DNA from 2 places in the Streptomyces sp. NPDC055140 genome. Region 1 is predicted to be linked to the other one. Evidence: riboswitches for the same ligand, from Rfam matches in the RefSeq annotation. Region 1 holds a riboswitch; the other holds the start of a gene.
The links. A riboswitch is a leader RNA that binds a small molecule or an ion and turns the genes downstream of it on or off. The one in region 1 is predicted to bind cyclic di-AMP.
Positions count from the first base shown of each region.

Region 1 (12,648 bases):
TCGCGACGATCGCGAGGAAGTCGCAGATCCCTGTCATCGCGGACATCCACTTCCAGCCGAAGTACGTCTTCGCGGCCATCGAGGCGGGCTGCGCGGCGGTCCGGGTGAACCCGGGCAACATCAAGCAGTTCGACGACAAGGTCAAGGAGATCGCGCAGGCGGCCAAAGATCACGGCACCCCGATCCGTATCGGGGTCAACGCCGGTTCCCTGGACGCCCGATTGCTGAAGAAGTACGGCAAGGCGACGCCCGAGGCGCTCGTCGAGTCGGCGCTGTGGGAGGCGTCGCTCTTCGAGGAGCACGGGTTCCGCGACATCAAGATCTCGGTCAAGCACAACGACCCGGTCGTGATGGTGAACGCCTACCGCCAGCTCGCCGCGGCCAGTGACTATCCGCTGCACCTCGGCGTGACCGAGGCGGGCCCGGCCTTCCAGGGCACCATCAAGTCGGCTGTCGCCTTCGGGGCGCTGCTGAGTGAGGGGATCGGCGACACGATCCGTGTCTCGCTGTCCGCGCCGCCGGTCGAGGAGATCAAGGTCGGCATCCAGATCCTGGAGTCGCTGGGGCTTCGGCAGCGGCGTCTGGAGATCGTGTCGTGCCCGTCGTGCGGGCGGGCGCAGGTCGACGTCTACAAGCTGGCCGACGAGGTCTCCGCCGGCCTCGACGGGATGGAGGTGCCCCTTCGGGTCGCCGTCATGGGGTGTGTGGTGAACGGTCCCGGCGAGGCGCGTGAGGCGGATCTCGGCGTCGCGTCGGGCAACGGCAAGGGCCAGATCTTCGTGAAGGGCGAGGTCATCAAGACCGTCCCCGAGTCGAAGATCGTCGAGACCCTCATCGAAGAGGCGATGAAGATCGCCGAGCAGATGACGGACGCCGGGGTGGCCTCGGGCGCTCCCGACGTCACCGTGAGCTGAGGACAACCGGAGAGGGGGCCCGAGCGTGACAATTCTGGAAAGCATCCGGGGGCCGCGCGATCTGAAGGCGCTGAGCGAGGAACAGCTCGGCGAACTGGCCGCGGAGATCAGGGAGTTCCTGATCCACGCGGTCGCGAGGACCGGCGGCCACCTGGGACCCAACCTCGGGGTGGTGGAGCTCTCGATGGCCCTGCACCGGGTCTTCGAGTCGCCGGTCGACCGGATCCTGTGGGACACCGGCCACCAGAGCTACGTGCACAAGATGCTGACGGGACGTCAGGACTTTTCGAAGCTGCGCGGGAAGGGGGGCCTGTCCGGCTACCCCTCGCGCGAGGAGTCCGAGCACGACGTCATCGAGAACAGCCACGCGTCCACCGCGCTCGGCTGGGCGGACGGCCTCGCCAAGGCCAACCAGGTCCTGGGGGAGCGGGGCCACGTCGTCGCCGTCATAGGAGACGGGGCGCTCACCGGCGGCATGGCCTGGGAGGCGCTCAACAACATCGCGGCCGCCAAGGACCGCCCGCTGATCATCGTCGTCAACGACAACGAACGGTCGTACGCGCCGACCATCGGCGGACTCGCCAACCACCTGGCCGCCCTGCGCACCACCGACAGCTACGAGAAGGTCCTGGCCTGGGGCAAGGACGTCCTCCTGCGCACCCCGGTCATCGGACACACCGTGTACGAGTCCCTGCACGGCGCCAAGAAGGGGTTCAAGGACGCCTTCGCGCCGCAGGGCATGTTCGAGGACCTGGGGCTCAAGTACGTGGGGCCCATCGACGGGCACGACCTGGGCGCGGTCGAGTCGGCGCTGCGACGTGCGAAACGGTTCCACGGGCCGGTGCTCGTGCACTGCCTCACCGAGAAGGGCCGCGGCTACGAGCCCGCCCTCGCGGACGAGGCCGACCGGTTCCACACCGTCGGTGTGATGGACCCGCTCACCTGCGAGCCCCTCGCGCCGTCCCACGGCCCGTCGTGGACCTCGGTGTTCGGCGACGAGATCGCCCGCATCGGACGGGAGCGCGACGACGTCGTGGCGATCACCGCGGCGATGCTGCACCCCGTCGGACTCACCAAGTTCGCCGAGGAGTTCCCCGGCCGGGTGTGGGACGTGGGGATCGCCGAGCAGCATGCGGCGGTCTCGGCGGCCGGACTCGCGACCGGCGGCCTCCACCCGGTCGTCGCCGTCTACGCCACCTTCCTCAACCGCGCCTTCGACCAGCTCCTCATGGACGTCGCGCTGCACAACTGCGGTGTCACCTTCGTCCTCGACCGAGCCGGCGTGACCGGCGTCGACGGCGCCTCGCACAACGGCATGTGGGACATGTCCGTCCTCCAGGTCGTCCCCGGCCTGCGCATCGCCGCGCCCCGAGACGCCGAGCAACTGCGGGCGCAGCTGCGCGAAGCGGTCACCGTGGACGACGCCCCGACACTGATCCGCTTCCCGAAGGAGTCGGTCGGCCCCGAGATCCCGGCGGTGGACCGGATCGGCGGCCTCGACGTACTGCACCGGGCCGACGACCCGGACGTCCTTCTGGTCTCCGTCGGCGTGATGGCGCCGGTGTGCCTCCAGGTCGCGGAACTCCTGGAAGCGCGCGGCATCGACTGCACGGTCGTGGACCCGCGGTGGGTCAAACCCGTCGACCCGGACCTCGCGCCGCTCGCAGCACGGCACCGGCTCGTCGCCGTCGTCGAGGACAACAGCAAGGCGGCCGGCGTCGGCTCCGCCGTGGCGCTCGCGCTCGGCGAGGCCGAGGTCGACGTACCCGTACGGCGGTTCGGGATCCCCGACCAGTTCCTCGCGCACGCCAAGCGCGGCGAGGTGCTCGCCGACATCGGGCTCACGCCCGTCGAGATCGCCGGGCGGATCGGCACCAGCATGGCCCTGAAGGCCGAGAACGCGGCCCTCGTGGCCGGCAAGGGGAGCGACGACGTATGAGCAAGGAGTTCGATCTCGCAAGACTCCTGGCCGACCGCGGCGCCGAGCGCTACGAGCTGCACGCCAAGTACCTCAACCACCAGCTCCCGCGCATGCTGCACACCATCGGCTTCGACAAGGTCTACGAGCGGGCGGAAGGCGCCTACTTCTGGGACGAGGACGGCAACGACTACCTGGACATGCTCGCCGGGTTCGGCGTGATGGGCCTCGGCCGGCACCACCCCGTCGTCCGCAAGGCGCTGCACGACGTCCTCGACGCCTCGCTCGCCGACCTCACCCGCTTCGACTGCCAGCCGCTGCCGGGCCTCCTCGCCGAACGGCTCCTCGCGCACAGCCCGCACCTGGACCGGGTCTTCTTCGGCAACAGCGGGACGGAGGCCGTCGAGACGGCGCTGAAGTTCGCCCGGTACGCCACGGGCAGGCCCAGGGTCCTGTACTGCGGTCACGCCTTCCACGGGCTGACCACCGGGTCTCTGTCCGTGAACGGCGAGTCCGGATTCCGGGACGGCTTCGCGCCGCTCCTGCCGGACACGGCGTTGCCGCTCGGTGACCTCGACGCCCTGCGCGCGGAACTCGTCAAGGGTGACGTGGCGGGGCTGATCGTCGAGCCCATCCAGGGCAAGGGGGTCCACGGGACGCCGCCCGGCTATCTGCACGCCGCTCAGGAGCTGCTCCACCAGCACAAGGCGCTGCTCATCGCGGACGAGGTGCAGACGGGCCTCGGCAGGACGGGGGACTTCTACGCCTACCAGCACGAGGAGGGCGTCGAACCCGACCTCGTATGCGTGGCGAAGGCGCTCTCCGGCGGCTATGTGCCCGTCGGCGCGACGCTCGGCAAGGACTGGATCTTCAAGAAGGTCTACTCGTCCATGGACCGCGTCCTCGTGCACTCGGCCAGCTTCGGCGCGAACGCGCAGGCCATGGCCGCAGGGCTCGCCGTGCTTTCCGTGATGGAGAACGAGGAGGTCGTCGCGAACGCCCGGGCGACCGGTGAGCTCCTGAAGTCCCGGCTCACCGCGCTCGTCGACCGCTACGAGCTGCTGAGCGACGTACGCGGCCGCGGCCTGATGATCGGCATCGAGTTCGGGCGGCCGAAGTCGCTGAAGCTGCGCAGCCGCTGGACGATGCTCCAGGCCGCGCGCAAGGGTCTCTTCGCGCAGATGGTCGTCGTGCCGCTGCTCCAGAAGCACCGGATCCTCACGCAGGTCTCCGGCGACCATCTGGAGGTCATCAAGCTGATCCCGCCGCTGATCATCGGGGAGCGTGAGGTGGACCGCTTCGTCGAGGCGTTCACCGCCGTCATGGACGACGCGCACTCGGGCGGCGGGCTGATGTGGGACTTCGGCAAGACGCTGGTGAAGCAGGCGGTCGCCAACCGCTGACCGCTTCGGAAGGGCGCTTCAAAAAGAAGGTCACCGTAAGAAGGTCGCTGTTTGCCTCTGGGGCAAGAAATTTGCCTCAGAGGTACGGCTCTGGCTCAATCGACGGTATGAGCCCTGCCCCTCCGGAGCCGGCTCCGGAACCCACGGAGCTGCCCGCCGTCGCCCCGCAGCTGCGCGAACTCCGGCGCCGCGCCGCCCTGACCCTGGAGGCCGCGGCCCGCGCCGCCGGGCTCTCGCCCGCGCACCTCTCCCGCCTGGAGACGGGCCGCCGTCAGCCCTCGCTCCCGATGCTGCTCGCCCTCGCCCGCACCTACGGTACGACGGTCTCCGAGCTCCTGGGCGAGACGCCTGCCGACAGGGACGCCGTCGTGCGCTCCGGCGACATGGAGCCCACCGAGGCGGGCGGCTGGATCTACCGGCAGGCGGGCGCCCCGGGGCGCGGCATGCAGGCCTTGCGCGTGCACGTGCCGTTCGGCGCCCAGGGCGACATCGTGCGGGTCCACCCCGGTGAGGAGTGGCTGTACGTGCTCGAAGGGCGGCTGCGGCTGCGCCTCGGGGACACCGCGTACGCGCTCGCGCCCGGGGACAGCGCGCACTTCGACTCGCTCACCCCGCACCGGATCGCCGCCGCCGACCGCGACGGCGCCGAGCTCCTCTTCGTACACACCCTGCTGCAGAGCCCGTCCGCCGCGCTGTGTCTCGGCCCGGCGACGGGCGCCGGCGAACGGACCCAAGGAGGCCCCCAATGAGCTCAGAGCCGAACGACGTGACCGAGCCGGAGCGGCCCGCCCGCCGCGACATCGAGGACAAGCTCCCGCGCGGCATCTGGGTGCGCCTGCTCGTCTACGTCTTCGCCGGGCACCTCGTCGCGGGCTTCATCTATCTGCTGTTCACGCTGGGGGCGTCGCGCGGGTGACGCGCCCGGCGTGCGGCCGGTGAGCCTCAGTCGAGGAGGCGCTCGCGCAGCCGCTCGCGCTGGGCGGGGGACAGCTTGAGGCCTTCCTCCAGGTAGCGGTCGGTGGAGCCCCAGGTCTGCGCGACCTGCTCGAAGGCGGCCGCCAGATACGTGGCGCGGGCGTCGAACAGCGGGCTCAGCAGCTCCATGACCTCGGGGGACATCGCGTCCTTCGAGGCACTGCTGCGGTGCACCTTGTAGCGGCGGTGCGTCGCGTTCGACTCCAGGTAGTCCGCCTCGATGGCGTCGCGCTCCACACCGACGGCCAGGAGCGTGACCGCTATCGACAGGCCCGCGCGGTCCTTGCCCGCCGCGCAGTGCATGAGCGCCGGCACGCTGTCCTCGGCGAGGGAGTGCAGGACCTGGCTGTGCTCGGCGGTGCGCTCCGTGATGATCGCCCGGTACGACGTGATCATGCGGTTCGCGGCCTGGCCCTCGGCGAGGGCGGCGCGCAGGTCGTCGAGGTTGCCGTCGCGCACCATCTGCCAGAACTCGGCGCCGTCCGCCGGGTCGGTCAGCGGCAGATTCACGTTCCGCACGCCGGGCAGCGTGACGTCGGGGCCTTCGAGGCGCTGGTCGGCGGCGTTGCGGAAGTCGAAGATCGTGTGCAGCCCGAGCGAGGAGAGGAACGCGGCGTCCTCGTCCGTGGCGTGCGCGAGGTGACCACTGCGGAACAGCACGCCCTGCTTGACCCGACGGCCGTCCACGGTCGGGAGACCACCGACATCGCGGAAGTTGCGCACTCCGGCCAACTCGGGCTCGGTGGACGGGACCTGCTGCGTCACGGGGGCTCCTCCCGGTCGGCCGCGGCGCTGCTCGCCTGCGGGCGCGTTCGACGATACGACATGGCTGCCAGGGGCACCCATGTGAGAGGTGGCTGGCGATTGCGTATTAAATGCCCGAAATGAACCGATAGGTAGGCAATCGAGCCTTACGAGATAACTGGCCCTGAAATACAGCCATATGGTGGCCGATGGGTGAGCAGGGTCATAGCGGTGACCGTGCGTGGCGGCGGGGCCGAATGGATTTTCAGCAGGTATCGCAGTTGCAAAGATCGTGAATCGACGGAGCGTGACGGCCTTTTCCGGAAAGGATCATTTAAGGATCAAGAACCGGAATGCCCAGGGGAATTCGCGGCTTGTCCCAGCGCTCTCCGCTCGCTTACGTTCAGCGCAATCCGGACGGACCGCCTAATCCTGCCGCCGCCCGGAATCCGCACATCGATCCGTGCTCGGCAGGAGTGGGGGACCCAGGTAGACCGCCGTTTCCGGGACACCGGAAACGGCTCGGGGTGAAGCCGTGCCCGAAAGGGGCGCGGCCGGGCAACTCCAGTCCGAACCCGACAGCTCACCTCGCAGGCGACGGAGAGGAATCCCCCATGCCCGCGAAGGGTAAGCACCGCCGTCCCAAGTCCCAGCGCTTCGCACGCACGATCGCCGTCGCCGGAATGGGCGGCGTCGCGCTCGCGCTGCCGCTGATGGGTGGCTCCGGCGCCCACGCCGCGACTCCCGCGGCCGCCCACTCGGCCGTGAAGGCCGCGGCCGCTCCCGCCGCTGCCAAGACCTACACCGTCAAGGGCGGGGACACGCTTTCGAAGATCGCCGACGTGCAGAACGTCAGCGGCGGCTGGAAGAAGCTCTACTCCGACAACCGCTCGGCCGTCGGCGGCGACCCGTCCCTGATCCATCCGGGCCTGAAGCTGACGATCGGCCAGAAGGCCGCGGCCCCCGCCGCGAAGTCCTCGGCCACCGCCACGCAGGCTTCCGCACCCAAGGCCGCTACCGGTTCCGGCTACGCGCTGCCCGTCCAGGGCGCCTCCGTCGGCACGGCGTACAAGACCGCGGGCAGCATGTGGTCCAGCGGCTACCACACCGGTGTCGACTTCGTGGTCCCGACGGGCACTCCGATCAAGGCCATAGGCGCGGGCACCGTCGTGTCGGCCGGCCTTGACGGCGCGTACGGCAACGAGGTCGTCATCCAGCACGCCGACGGCAAGTACTCGCAGTACGCCCACATGTCGTCCCTCTCCGTCTCGTCCGGGCAGACCGTGACCGAGGGCCAGCAGATCGGCCTCTCCGGCGCGACCGGCAACGTCACGGGACCGCACCTGCACTTCGAGATCCGCACCACCCCGAGCTACGGCTCGGACGTGGACCCGGTCGCCTACCTCCGTGCGCACGGGGTCTCGCTCTGACCCCGGCGGTGTGACGTCGCTCTGACCTGACGGTGTGACGTGAAGGTGTCTCGTCGAGGCGTGACGTGAAGGGGCGGGTCCGGTTCCGGGCCCGCCCCTTTGTCGTATCCCCGTCGTATTCCTGAAATCGCGAAACTGACCGGGTGGGCTATATCACCACCCGTCAACCCCTTCCTACGGTCGCGTAGGTCACATCGCAGGGTGAAAGATGTGTGGTCGTGGCAAACGAATCGAGATCACTCAGCGGCGGCACGATTCGGTCCTACGCGGCGGTGGGGGACAGCTTCACCGAAGGTGTCGGGGACCCCGGTCCCGACGGGGCCTTCGTGGGCTGGGCCGACCGTCTCGCCGTCCTCCTGGACGACCGGACCCCCGAGCACTCCTTCCGATACGCGAACCTTGCCGTGCGCGGCAAGCTCCTCGACCAGATCGTGGAGGACCAGCTGCCGCGGGCCGTCGAACTCGCCCCGGACCTGGTGACCTTCGCCGCCGGCGGCAACGACATCATCCGTCCCGGCACCGACCCCGACGACGTCGCGGAACGCTTCGAGAAGGCCGTGGCCCGGCTGACCTCCGCTGTCGGCACGGTCATGGTGACCACCGGCTTCGACACCCGTGACGTCCCGGTCCTCAAGCATCTGCGCGGCAAGATCGCGACGTACAACGGGCATGTGCGCGCGGTCGCCGACCGCTACGGCTGCCCGGTGCTCGACCTGTGGTCCCTCAAGACCGTCCAGGACCGCCGTGCCTGGGACGACGACCGGCTGCACCTTTCGCCCGAGGGGCACACGCGGGTCGCGCTGCGGGCGGGGCAGGCGCTCGGCGTCGAGGTGCCGGCGGACCCGGACCAGCCGTGGCCGGCGCAGCCGCCGCGCGGCACGCTGGAGGTGCGGCGCGACGACATCCACTGGGCGCGGGAGTTCCTGGTGCCGTGGATCGGCCGACGGCTGCGCGGCGAGTCGTCCGGGGATCACGTGGCGGCGAAGCGGCCGGATCTGCTGCCGCTCTGACGGGAGTTGCGCGCGTCATGGGGGAGCTTGCCCTTGGGGGCGGCTCCCCGCGTCATTTCTACGCGGTCACCCGGGCTCCCTTCGGAGCCGACGTCGCAGCGCCGTCAGCCCGTCGTCGTCGTCGCCGTCGTCGCCGTCAGGTCCGCCCGCTCGAGGCCCAGCTCGCGGGCCAGCGCGTCGTCGACCCACTCCTGCATGCGGGCCCGTGAGACCGTCCCCGTATACGCGGTCATCTGCACCGCAAGACCGTCGAGGAGCGCCGTCAGGCGCAGTGCGGCGCCCGCAGGGTCCGGGCAGCGGAACTCGCCCGCCGCCACGCCCTCCGCGACGACCTCCGTGAGCGCCGCCTTCCACTGCTTGTCCAGGTCGCGCGTGACCTCCCGCAGCGCGGGCTCACGCAGTGCCGCGGACCAGCCCTCGATCCACAGCCGCCACCCCTTGGCCTGCCCGGTCGGCGCATACCAGCGCACGGCCGAGCGCAGCCGGCGCAGCGCCGTCGTGCGCTTGCCCAGCAGCTTGCGCAGATGCGCCAGGTCGCCCTCGGCGGCGTGCGCGAACGCGGCCGAGACGAGCTTTTCCTTCGTCGAGAAGTGGTACAGAACCAGCGCGTTGCTCACCCCGAGCGCTGCGGCGACGTCGGCGATGCGCACGGCTGCCACGCCCCGCGCCTCGATCTGCTCGATGGCGGCCCGCAACAACTCTTCGCGCCGCTCGGCCACGCTCAACCGCACTCTTGCCACGCGGTAACCCTACACACGGGCACCGGCGGTGGGCGCCGAGCGGCGAACCCGGCGCGAACGCCTCGTGCACGACTCTTGACAGTGCCCAGTGGCGCCCGTCACAGTCTCGCTTACTGACTGGCCGTTCAGTCAATAGGGCGACCGGGGAGCCGGTCGCGACACCGTCGCAAGAAGAGTCGCAGCACAGTCCGAGAACACCCGTCACGCCCCGTGCCCCGCCGTGCAGCAGGAGTTTCCCCGTGACCCAAGCGCCGCCGATACCGCCGACCGAGCCGTCCGCCAAGGACGCACCCGACCTGCCTGACCTGTCGGAGGGATGGGGTGAACAGCGCTCCCGGCTCAAGAAGGACCTGCGCAGGCTGGACGTGCTGTTCTTCCTGATCTGCACCCTCGTCGGCCTCGACACGATCGGCTCCGTGGCCGCGCAGGGTCCGCAGGGCCTGACCTGGATGGCGATCCTCGCCCTCGCGTTCTTCCTCCCGTACGGGCTGCTCGTGGCCGAACTCGGCTCGGCCTTCCCCGTGCAGGGCGGCCCCTACGTCTGGACGCGCCTGGCGTTCGGGCGGCTCGTCGCCGGTGTGAACCAGCTCCTCTACTGGATCTCCAACCCCGTCTGGGTGGGCGGCAGCCTGTGCATCATCGCGCTCACCACGTGGGAGGAGTTCTTCACCCCGCTGCCGGGATTCTGGAAGTACGCGGCCGGCCTCGTCTTCATCTGGGGCGGCGCACTGGCCGTCGTGCAGTCCGTGCGCATCGGCAAGTGGGTGCCCATCGCGGGCGCCGTCGCCCGGATCGTGCTCCTCGGGTTCTTCCTCGTCTCCGTGGTGGTGTTCGCCGTCCAGCACGGCGTGCACGCGCTGCCCGCGGGTGAGTTCGTCCCGACATACGCCGGTTTCGTGGCGCTGGTCCCGGTCCTGATCTTCAACTACGTCGGCTTCGAACTGCCCAGCTCCGCGGCCGAGGAGATGACGAACCCGCGGCGCGACATCCCCCTGTCGATCCTGCGCTCGGGCTTCGCGGCGGTGCTCCTCTACGGCGGCCCGATCCTCGGCATCCTCTTTGTGCTGCCCAGCCAGGAGATCGGCAGCCTCGGCGGTTTCATCGACGCCTGCAAGGCCGTGTTCACGGTCTACGGCGGGTCGATCGCGGCCGACGGCACGGTCACGCTCACCGGCCTCGGCTCCGTCTTCGGCGGGGTCGCCGCGGCGGGCCTGATCATCGGCCTGCTGACCTCGGGCGTCACCTGGGCCATGGGCGCCCACCGCGCGCAGGCCGTCGCCTGTGCGGACGGCGCGGGTCCGGCGTGGCTCGGCCGCATCTCCGAGAAGCACGGGACGCCGGTGCGGGTGAACCTGCTCTCCGCCGTGCTCGGTTCGATCCTCTTCGTGGTCGCCCTCAACCTCACGGGCGGCAACGGCGAGAAGTACTTCGCGGCGGGCCTCGGCCTGACCATCTGCACCACCTTCATCTCGTACGTCATCACGTTTCCCAGCCTCGCCGTGCTGCGCCGCAAGTACCCGGACACGCCACGCCCGTACGCCGTCCCGGGCGGACGTGTGGGCGCGTGGGTCGTGAGCGTCCTCGCCACCGGGTTCGTGGCGTTCACCGTGATCGTGCTGATCTGGCCGGGCTTCGGGGTTGGCTGGTTCGGCTCGGCGGGCAGCGCGGCGGACTCACTGCCTGAGTCGTTCGCCGGCCAGCGCGCCCAGTACACACTCAGCCAGGTGGTGCCCCTGCTGCTCTTCGTCGGCATCGGGCTCGTCTTCTACGCGATGGGCTCGCGGACGCGCAGGCGCGTGGGGAAGTAGCGTGCTCGCGCGCAAGGGAGGGCCTTCCCCGTGGCGGGGAAGGCCCTTCGGTGCATTGGATCCCGACGGACGATCTGTCGCGTCAGATGCCCACGAACTGGTAGTCACGCACGATGCGTCCGTCCTCCGCCACGACCACGAACTCCAGGCCTCCGCCCGTCACTTCGCCGCTCTGCGTGAGGACCGACTCCCAGCGGAACGTGACGACGTCGTTCAACTGCTGCGCGTGCGCGGCCGTCGCCCTGAACGCGTATTCGCCGGACGCCACGAACTCCTCGTGGGCCCGCGCCACCCGCGCCTCCAGCTCGTCGTGACCGCGCGCCTCCAAGGCGGCCGTGGGGAAGCCGAGGCGCACGGCCGACTCCCGCAACTCCTGCGGCGGCAGCAGGGCGTGCACGCCGTCCGGGGACCACAGGGCGTGCACGGCCTTGCGGCGCAGCTCGGGGTCCCGCTCGTTCCAGACGGCCGCGTACCGGCCGGCCAGTTCCTGTGCGTCGATGTGCGGCATTGACTCGCTCTCTTCCTGTCCCTGATGGCTCCTGTGATGTGTGAACTCTGCGCGGCGGGGTGCGGCGCGACAATTCCCCGCAGGGAATGGCCCGTAGGCCCCACCGTCGGGTAGACACGGTCCCGTGACGACGCAGGCGGAACCGGCTGAGGCGGGGACAGGGGCAGGGCCCTCGGACAGGGCGGCGCAGAGCGGGCTCGGTGACGCGTTGCGTGAGTGGCGGGTGCGGCGGCGCGTCAGCCAGCTGGAGCTGGCCACGCGCGCGGGGACCACGCAGCGGCATGTCAGCTTCGTGGAGAGCGGCCGCTCGGTGCCGGGCCGCGCCATGGTCGTACGCCTGTCGGAGGCACTGAAGGTGCCGCTTCGGGACCGCAACGCCCTTCTCCTTGCGGCGGGTTACGCACCCGCGTACCAGGAGTCGCACTTCGGGGGTCCGCAGCTGTCCGCCGTCCGTACGGCACTGGAGCGCGTCATGGAGGCGCATCTGCCGTATCCGGCGGTCATCATCGATCGGCGCGGGGATCTCGTCTCGCGCAACGAGGCCTTCGACGCGCTGACCGAAGGGGTCGATCCGGCGCTGCTCTCGGCGCCGGTGAACATCGCGCGCGTGCTGCTGCATCCGCGCGGCCTCGCGCCGCGGATCGTGAACCTGGACGAGTGGGCCTGGCACGTCATCGACGGACTGCACGACGAGTCCGTCCGCAATTCCAACCGAGCTCTCACGGAGCTGGTCGCAGAACTTGAGGACATGGTGCCGGACCGGCCCCGACAGGCCGGTCCGGACTACCTCGGCTTCGCCGTCCCGCTGCGGCTGCGCACGAAGCGCGGCGAGCTGCGCCTCCTGAGCACGCTCACCCACTTCGGGACGGCGGTCGACGTCACGCTCGCCGAGCTGAAACTGGAGGCGTTCCTACCCCTCGACCAGGAGACCGCCGCCCTCCTCGCCGACGCCATGGACGGGCGCCGGTGAGGTGCCGGCCTGGTCGAGCACCCCGTGCGCGTCCAGTGCGATCGCGCCGCCCGGGTGCACGAGCAGGGGATTGACCTCCAGTTCGGCCAGCTCCGGATGGTCGACGGCGGCTCGTGCGACCGCGCACACCGCGGCGGCCGCCGCCTCCAGATGCGCTCCGGGCGCGCCGCGCCAGCCCGTCAGCAACGGCGCGTGCCGCAGCCGCAGGAGCAGGGCACGCGCGTGTGC
Region 1 covers NZ_JBSGTG010000002.1:201,637-214,284, reverse strand. The annotation lists gene ispG (flavodoxin-dependent (E)-4-hydroxy-3-methylbut-2-enyl-diphosphate synthase) at 1-914, shown strand, start outside; gene dxs (1-deoxy-D-xylulose-5-phosphate synthase) at 940-2,853, shown strand; gene ACWFR4_RS04845 (aspartate aminotransferase family protein) at 2,850-4,235, shown strand; gene ACWFR4_RS04840 (helix-turn-helix domain-containing protein) at 4,343-4,984, shown strand; gene ACWFR4_RS04835 (DUF6126 family protein) at 4,981-5,151, shown strand; gene ACWFR4_RS04830 (tyrosine-protein phosphatase) at 5,178-5,975, opposite strand; cyclic di-AMP (ydaO/yuaA leader) riboswitch at 6,384-6,564, shown strand; gene ACWFR4_RS04825 (M23 family metallopeptidase) at 6,569-7,384, shown strand; gene ACWFR4_RS04820 (SGNH/GDSL hydrolase family protein) at 7,603-8,394, shown strand; gene ACWFR4_RS04815 (TetR/AcrR family transcriptional regulator) at 8,499-9,134, opposite strand; gene ACWFR4_RS04810 (APC family permease) at 9,374-10,942, shown strand; gene ACWFR4_RS04805 (hypothetical protein) at 11,025-11,450, opposite strand; gene ACWFR4_RS04800 (helix-turn-helix domain-containing protein) at 11,575-12,420, shown strand; gene ACWFR4_RS04795 (acetate--CoA ligase family protein) at 12,361-12,648, opposite strand, start outside.

Region 2 (8,792 bases), on a different contig from region 1:
GGCTCCGCGCATGGAACAGAGCGAGATCATCTTGCGCGCAATCGGCGTCCTGACCGAGACCCAGGAAATGGTGCGCAGGCTCAGCAAGGAAGCCGAGCCCGACATCGAGGCCGAGGACGCCCAGCTCGGGCGCCTGGTGACAGAGGTGTTCCCCTCCATCGAGATCCCGGCGGAATCGAGCGTGGAGGAGGCGGCGGAGGCCACCGTCGCAGCACTGATGCCGGTGACGATCTCCCTGGTGGGCGCGTTCGCGTTCCTCTTCTCCGAGCTCGCCGAGGTGCATGACGCGGGCCGGACCGACATCAAGACCGCCGACCTCCTGCAACACCTCGCGCTGCGCCTGTCCAGGTCGGACGACGGCGACCGGTAGCCACGACACAGGAGAACGGAGCAGGGGGTCGGCCGGCGCCTCGGGCGCGGGCCGGCCCCTTTTCGCGTTTCTCGCAGCCTGAGCCCTCCCTTTCGCGTTTCTCGCACCCTGAGCCCTACTCGACCATCCGTACGTCCTGTACATTTTTTACAGAAGCAGCGACAGAGTTCCGCGCTCACGGAGGCATGTGCCATGAACCGACCTTCCGCCCGCTACGTCCTGCCCGAGTTCACCGAGCGCACCTCGGCCGGGCACCGCACCCTCGATCCGTACTCCAAGCTCCTGGAGGAGCGGATCGTCTTTCTGGGGACGCCGATCGACGACATCTCCGCGAACGACGTGATGGCGCAGTTCATGCACCTCGAGTACGCCGCGCCGGACCGGGACATCTCGCTGTACATCAACTCCCCCGGCGGCTCGTTCAGCGCGATGACGGCGATCTACGACACGATCCGGTTCGTCAGCTGCGAGGTCGAGACCGTGTGCCTCGGGCAGGCCGCCTCCGCCGCCGCCGTGCTCCTGGCGGCCGGGACGCCGGGGAAGCGGGCCGTGCTGCCCGGCGCGCGCGTGGTGATCCATCAGCCGGGGCTGCCCGAGCCCGCGCAGGGCCAGCCGACCGACCTGGAGATCCAGGCCCGTGAACTGGTACGCATGCGCGCCCAGCTGGAGGAACTGCTCGCGCGGCACACCGGGCAGAGCCGCGAGCGCATCGGCGCCGATATCGAGCGGGACACGATCCTCCGGGCCCAGGACGCCGTCGAGTACGGGCTCGCGGACCGGGTCATCGACAACCGTAAGACGTCCGGTTCGGCCCCCGGCGCCAGGTGAGCCGACGATGCTGCCGCCCGAACTGCCTCCGCTGCCCGCACTGACGCGGGCCGAGTGCGAACTCCTCGACCGCTATCTGGAGGTGGTCGATCTGCTCGGAAGGATCAACCCGGCCAGGAGCGACCACACGTACGGCGGACTGCGCGCCGCTCAAGCGCTCGTCGGCAGGGCGACGGCTCTCAGGGACGCCCTGACGCTCATGCATCAGCGGGGCGAGAGCGAGGTCCACGCGACGACGCTGGCCCAGGCTTTGCGGGTCCTGGACGGAGAAAGGAGGTCACAACGGGTCACAGTGCCGCCGGAGCCGGTCAATTGACGGTGCATTCGAGACCGAAGCGGTCGACGCGAACCGTCCGGACCCGGGCCGAAACGGACCAGAAGAGGTACCCACATACGGAGTAGCCGGTACTCGCACATGCGAACCGGAAGAGTTGCGCGGAACGCCTACGCAGAGTCCGGGATTCCGCCTTCCGCTGCTGGTGCGGGCGTCGCCGGGACCCCCGCGCCGGGGTGGAAAGGTGTGCTGTCCACCCGAACAGGTCAGTCGTGAGGACACTCACTCAACGCCGATTCGGCGCTGCGTTCGCGCCGTTCGTGCGTGAAGATCCCTTCCGACGACAAGCCCCCGCCGCCGCGGCGGGGCGGTCCGTGCGGACGCCGAGTCCTGCCGCCGTACGGATGCCAGGTCGACAGAAGTGGATCGGCAGGAGTGGAGGACCCGAGCACGACGGGCCGCCGGAGCTGTTTTCCGGGCCGGCCCTTGGGGTGAAGCCGCACATCGCGGCCGGGCAACTTCGCCAGCCCGAATCCGACAGGTCATCCTTCACAGGCGGCTGACGAAGGGTTGCGCATGACTGCGCTCAATCGTGTCCCGTCGCTGCTCGCCCGGGCCGGAACCGCCTCGGCCCTCACACTCGCCGTAACGGGTGGCAGCCTGCTGGTCCCCGGAGCCGCGCCCGAAGCGGAAGCCGCGCCACCGGCGACGAAGGCACTCCAGATCGCGGCCTCCAAGAGGGGAAGCCCCTACCGGTGGGGCGCCACTGGGCCGCACACATTCGACTGCTCGGGCCTGACGCTCTACTCGTTCAAGGCTGCGGGAAAGAAGCTGCCCCGCACCGCCGCCCAGCAGTACAACAAGACCCGCCATGTCTCCGCATCCCATCGAAAACGCGGTGACCTGGTCTTCTTCCATTCGGGTTTCGGTGTCTACCACGTCGGCATCTACGCCGGGAAGGGAAAGATCTGGCACTCGCCGAAGACCGGTGACGTGGTGCGACTCCAGCGGATCTGGACGAAGAGCGTCTGGTACGGGCGCGTGCGCTAGCGCCGCCTGACGGGTCCCCGGGCGCCCTGGGGACCCGTCAGGCGCCGGAGAGTACTCACATCCGCCCCGTCCGCCTCGGAACCGCGCGATGGGGTACTCGTGGTCGTATGGACGAGGACCGAACGGCAGGCGACGACGACGCCCCACGCGCCCCGGGCCCGCCGAGCGGAGGCCTGGACCGGCACGAGACGCCGCTGGAGCGCGCGGACCGGAACTTCGGCGAGCTGCTCCAGGAGCTGAGAGTCACCCAGACGGGCGTGCAGATCCTCTTCGCGTTCCTGCTGACGCTGGCGTTCACTCCGCGGTTCCCGTCGCTGGACGCCATGCAGCGCGCGACCTACATCGCGACGCTGCTGCTCGCGGTGCTCGCCGCCGCGCTGTTCACGGCGCCCGCGGCGCTGCACCGCGCGCTGTTCCGGCGCGGTGCCAAGCCGCAGATCGTGCAGATGTCCTCGCGGCTCGCCACGGCCGGCCTGAGCGTTCTGGTGCTCGCCCTGACCGGGTCCGTGCTGCTCGTCGTGGATGTCACGGCGGGGCGGGCGGCGGGGATCGCGGCGGGGGCGGGAACGTTCGCGGTCTGTGCGGGCCTGTGGGGTGTGCTGCCGCGTCTGGTGCGGCGCTCGCTCACCCGGGCGCAGAAGGGGACGGACACTGCGTCCCCGTAGCCGCCTTCTTACCTGCCGGCCTTCACACCTGTTGGACAGGGACCGTCCACGGCAGGGCGATCCATACGGTCTTGCCGCCTTCGGGGGCGGGCCTGACCGACAGGCTTCCGCCGCACTCGACGGTCAGCCAGCGGATGATCACCATGCCGCGCCCGTTGTCCTGCTGAACGGCGGCCGGGAGCCGCTTCGGGTAGCGCGGGTGGCTGTCCGTGACGCCGATGCGCAGGTGTTCGTCGCGCTCCAACTGCACGTCGACCTTGAAGACGGGCGACTGTCCGCGGGTGTGCATCACGGCGTTCGTGGCGAGTTCGGAGACGATGAGCCGGACCGTGTCGGCGGTTTCCGCATCGCGCGGCATGCCCCATTCGGCGAGTACGTCGCTGACATATGTGCGGGCCGAGGAGACCGAGGCGGGATCGCTCGGCAGAGTGACGGATGCTTCCTGGTGATCTGCCATGGCGACGTCGTCCCTTTTTTCGCCGGGGCCTGAATCCGACACATCGCGGATGACTCGAGGCGACCCCCGGACTGGTGCTTCGCGCCAGAGTGCCATTCCCACCCGGCCGGTGGAGCCGATCCCCCGAGATATGCATATATCTGTCGCTCGAAGCGGTGAACTCTGCCTCGGTGGACCGCATTTGGGCGTACGCCGCCTGCTTCCTCTACCGTCGGCTCAGAACACCGATCCGCCGGGCCGGAAGGAGCCGGGCCGCACAGGTCCGAGGAGACAGGATGAAACACGGTCCGGCGGTGCGCCGCCGCAGGCTCGGCGCGGAGCTGCGCGCGCTGCGTGCCCGCGCGGGGCTCACAAGTGGCGAGACGGCCCGGCTCGTCGGCTGGCACCAGTCGAAAGTGAGCCGTATCGAGACCGGGCGCAGCGGCGTGAAAGCGTCGGACGTGCGCCTCCTGCTCGACGCGTTCGAGGTCGCGGACCCCGGCATACGGGATCTGCTGGTCGCGCTGGCCGGGTCGGGGGACGACGGCGGCCAGCACTGGTGGCACGCCTACCGGGGTCTTCTACCGCCCGCCTACCGGGACTTCATCAGCCTGGAGTCGCAGGCGTGCCGGGTCAGAACGGTCGAGACGTCCGTCGTGCCGGGCCTCCTCCAGACGCCCGACTACGCGCGTGCGGTGACCAGGGCCGCGCTCGGCGGGCTGCCGGACGGGCAGGTCGACGCCCTGGTCGAGGTGCGGATCGCCCGGCAGGACGTGCTGCGTTCCGCGTCCCCGCTCCGGCTCAGCGCGGTGCTCGACGAGGCGGTGCTGCGGCGCCCGGTGGGCGGTCCCCGGGTGATGGGGGAGCAGTTGCGTCATCTGGCTGCCATGGCGAAACTTCCCCATGTGCGGCTTCAGGTATTGCCGTTCGCCGCAGGGGAGCATGTCGGACTAACCGGCCCTTTCGTTGTGTTCTCATTTCCGAACACTTCTGATCTGGACGTAGTAGTTCTCGACCATTTGACGAGTAGCCTCTACCTCGAGCGGAAAGAAGACCTCAAGGCGTACACGGATGCCTTCGACACCCTTCGGATCCACGCCCTTTCGCCCGGGGACTCGTTGGATTTCATCGCCGGGATCGCCGGAGCGCACCGCCCTCCGGACAGTGAACGCACGTAAGGAGGCACCATGTCAGCACTGCCTCGGTACGTACCATCCGCCGCGGTTCCCAGCACCTCTCTGCGCGACGCGCCATGGCGGCGAAGCAGCCGAAGCACCGGAATGAACAACTGCGTCGAGACGGCCCCGCTGCGCCGCGGCCCTTCGGCCGGACTGCTCGCCGTGCGCGACTCCAAGCGCACAACCGGACCCGCCCTGCTGTTCTCGCCCTCCGCGTGGGAGGGGTTCCTCAACTCCTTGCGGTGAACGCCGAGTCGGGAGCGTTGCGGCTGATCACCCGTACGGTCTGGGCGATTTGATCGTCGGTCAGGTCGGCGCGGGCGGTCAGCCGCAGACGTGAGATGCCGTCAGGCACCGACGGGGGACGGAAGCAGCCGACGGCGAGGCCGGCTTCGCGGCAGTCCGCCGCCCAGCGCACCGCCTCCTCGGGGGACGGCGCGCGCACGGAGACGACGGCGGCGTCGGGCCGTACGGCCTGGAGCCCCTGGGCCGTGAGCAGTTCGTGCAGCGAGGACGCCACGGCGCGGGCCCTTTCGGCGCGCTCGGGCTCGCGGCGCAGCAGGCGCAGGGCCGCGAGCGCGGCGCCGGCCGCTGCGGGCGCAAGGCCCGTGTCGAAGATGAACGTCCGTGCGGTGTTGACGAGATGGTCGATCACCCGGGCCGGACCGAGGACGGCGCCGCCCTGGCTGCCGAACGACTTGGAGAGGGTGACGGTGACGACGGTGTCGTCGGCGCCCGAGAGCCCCGCCGCCTGCGGCGCGCCCCTGCCGCCGTCGCCGAGCACGCCGAGCCCGTGCGCGTCATCGACGATCAGACCCGCCCCGAACTCCCTTGCCACTCCCGCGAGTTCAGCCAGTGGAGCGGCGTCGCCGTCCACCGAGAAGACGGAGTCCGACACGACGACGGCCTGCCCCTGATGCGTATCGAGGGCCTTGCGGACGGCGTCGGGCTCGGCGTGCGGGACGACCTGCGTCGCGCCGCGGGCGAGCCGGCATCCGTCGATGAGGGAGGCGTGGTTGCTCGCGTCCGAGACGATCAATGAGCCGTGCGGGGCGAGAGCGGTCACGGCCGCGAGGTTGGCGGCGTAGCCGGACGACAGGACGAGCGCCGCCTCGAAACCGCAGAACTCGGCCAGTTCGCGCTCGAGTTCGGCGTGCAGCTCCGTGGTGCCCGTGACGAGCCGCGAGCCGGTGGCGCCGCCACCCCAGCGCAGCGCCGCGTCCGCCGCTCCCCCGGTGATCTCGGGGTGGCGCGTGAGGCCGAGGTAGTCGTTGCTCGCGAGATCGAGGAGAGGGTTCGAGGCGGGGCGGGGGCGCAGGGTGCGGACGAGTCCGGCGCCGCGGCGCACGCGCTCCTGCTCGTCGATCCAGCCGAACGGCGATCCCGCCATGTGAGTCCCTCCGACGGCCGTGTCGCGACCGGTTCTCGAGTGGAGTGTGGTGTCCCGTGCCCGGTGCGTCTTTGTAGGCAGCGCACAGACACTAGCGGGACATCCAGCCACCCAGGGTGTGGCAATACCCACACGTCGAACCGGCAGAGTTGTCCGAAGCCTCCTTGGCCTGAGCAGGGGACGTAAGCCAGGATCGGGCCATGGACCTGCTGAACACGCTGGTGGACAAGGGGCTGCGGCGCGAGCTGCCGAGCCGCGAAGAAGCGCTCGCCGTTCTGGCGACTTCCGACGACGAACTGCTCGATGTGGTGGCCGCGGCCGGCAAGGTGCGGCGGCAGTGGTTCGGCCGGCGGGTGAAACTCAACTATCTGGTCAACCTCAAGTCGGGCCTGTGCCCCGAGGACTGCTCGTACTGCTCGCAGCGGCTCGGGTCCAAGGCAGAGATCCTCAAGTACACGTGGCTGAAGCCCGACGAGGCATCGAAGGCCGCGGCCGCCGGTGTCGCGGGCGGCGCGAAGCGGGTCTGTCTGGTTGCGTCCGGGCGCGGCCCGACGGACCGCGACGTCGACCGTGTCTCGGAGACCATCGGCGCGATCAAGGAGCAGAACGAGGGCGTCGAGGTGTGCGCCTGCCTCGGTCTGCTCTCCGAGGGCCAGGCCGAGCGGCTGCGCGGCGCGGGCGCCGACGCGTACAACCACAACCTCAACACCTCCGAGGGCACGTACGGCGACATCACGACGACGCACACCTACGCCGACCGCGTCGACACGGTGCAGAAGGCCCACGCGGCCGGCCTGTCCGCCTGCTCCGGGCTCATCGCGGGCATGGGCGAGAGCGACGAGGACCTGGTCGACGTCGTCTACTCGCTGCGCGAACTCGACCCGGACTCGGTGCCGGTCAACTTCCTGATCCCCTTCGAGGGCACGCCCCTCGCCAAGGAGTGGAACCTGACACCGCAGCGCTGCCTGCGGATCCTCGCGATGGTCCGCTTCGTCTGCCCCGACGTCGAGGTGCGGATCGCGGGCGGGCGCGAGGTGCACCTGCGCTCGATGCAGCCGCTGGCGCTCCACCTCGCCAACTCCATCTTCCTCGGCGACTACCTGACGAGTGAGGGCCAGGCGGGCAAGGCGGACCTGGACATGATCACGGACGCCGGGTTCGAGGTCGAGGGCACCGACCAGGTGACACTGCCCGAGCACCGGGGCGGGCCGTGCGGCTCCGAGGCGGAGGCGGCCTGCGGTTCCGGTGCGCATGCGGCATGCGGTTCCGACGCGGGTTCGGCCTGCGGTTCCGGTGGGGGCTGCGGCTCCCATGAAGAAGCCGCGGAGCCCTCGGTCGCCGAGGTCCCCGAGGCGCGCACGGACCTGGTCGCCGTACGCCGCCGGGGTGCCGGTACGGATCTCGCGCCCAATGCCTGAGCTGCCCGGGCCCGCGGTGACGGGGCTGCCCGTGACGGGGCTGCCCGTGGCGGAGCTGCTCGACCTCGACCGGCGGCACGTCTGGCATCCGTACGGTCCGATGCCGGGGCGGCAGGAGCCGCTGGTCGTCGAGTCGGCGGCCGGGGTACGGCTGCGACTCGCCGGCGAGGGCGGTGAGAGCGGTCAGGGTGCCGAGCTGGTCGACGGGATGTCGTCGTGGTGGTCGGCGATCCACGGCTACAACCACCCCGTGCTCAACGAGGCGGTGCGCGACCAGCTCGGCCGGATGAGCCACGTCATGTTCGGCGGGCTCACGCACGAGCCCGCCGTCGCGCTCGCGAAGCGTCTTGTCGACATGTCGCCAGAGGGGCTTGAGCATGTGTTCCTGGCCGACTCGGGCTCCGTGTCCGTCGAGGTCGCGATCAAGATGTGCCTCCAGCACTGGCGTTCCCTCGGGCGGCCGGAGAAGCGCCGCCTGCTGACGTGGCGCGGCGGCTATCACGGCGACACCTGGCAGCCGATGGCGGTCTGCGACCCCGAGGGCGGCATGCACGAGCTGTGGTCGGGGGCGCTGCCGCGGCACGTGTTCGCCGACGCCCCGCCCACCGAGTACGAGCAGACCTACGCGGATCATCTGCACGAGCTGATCGGGCGGCACGCCCATGAGCTGGCGGCCGTGATCGTGGAGCCCGTGGTGCAGGGCGCGGGCGGGATGCGGTTCCACTCCCCCGCGTATCTGCGGGTCCTGCGTGAGGCCTGCGACGCGCACGACGTGCTCCTCGTGTTCGACGAGATCGCCACGGGGTTCGGCCGGACCGGGGCGCTGTTCGCCGCGGAGCACGCGACGGTGACGCCCGATGTGATGTGTGTCGGCAAGGCGCTGACCGGTGGCTATATGACACTGGCGGCGACGCTGTGCACGGCGCGTGTGGCGGACGGGATCTCGCGGGGCGACGTGCCGGTGCTCGCGCACGGGCCCACGTTCATGGGGAACCCCCTCGCCGCCGCGGTGGCCTGCGCCTCGATCGACCTCCTGCTCGGGCAGGACTGGGCGACGGAGGTCAAGCGGATCGAGTCGGGGCTGCGGGAGTCGCTCGGCGCTGCGTCGGAGCTGCCCGGGGTGCGCGATGTGCGTGTGCTCGGCGCGATCGGTGTCGTACAGCTGGACCACGAGATCGACATG
Region 2 covers NZ_JBSGTG010000018.1:108,514-117,305, forward strand. The annotation lists gene ACWFR4_RS30030 (hypothetical protein) at 11-370, shown strand; gene ACWFR4_RS30035 (ATP-dependent Clp protease proteolytic subunit) at 563-1,198, shown strand; gene ACWFR4_RS30040 (hypothetical protein) at 1,206-1,514, shown strand; cyclic di-AMP (ydaO/yuaA leader) riboswitch at 1,868-2,045, shown strand; gene ACWFR4_RS30045 (C40 family peptidase) at 2,049-2,522, shown strand; gene ACWFR4_RS30050 (DUF6328 family protein) at 2,630-3,187, shown strand; gene ACWFR4_RS30055 (ATP-binding protein) at 3,210-3,644, opposite strand; gene ACWFR4_RS30060 (helix-turn-helix domain-containing protein) at 3,920-4,801, shown strand; gene ACWFR4_RS30065 (DUF397 domain-containing protein) at 4,811-5,047, shown strand; gene ACWFR4_RS30070 (8-amino-7-oxononanoate synthase) at 5,031-6,191, opposite strand; gene bioB (biotin synthase BioB) at 6,392-7,609, shown strand; gene ACWFR4_RS30080 (adenosylmethionine--8-amino-7-oxononanoate transaminase) at 7,602-8,792, shown strand, end outside.
Region 2: it holds a riboswitch for cyclic di-AMP, as region 1 does, so the genes downstream of both, ACWFR4_RS30045 (C40 family peptidase) here and ACWFR4_RS04825 (M23 family metallopeptidase) in region 1, are expected to answer to the same signal.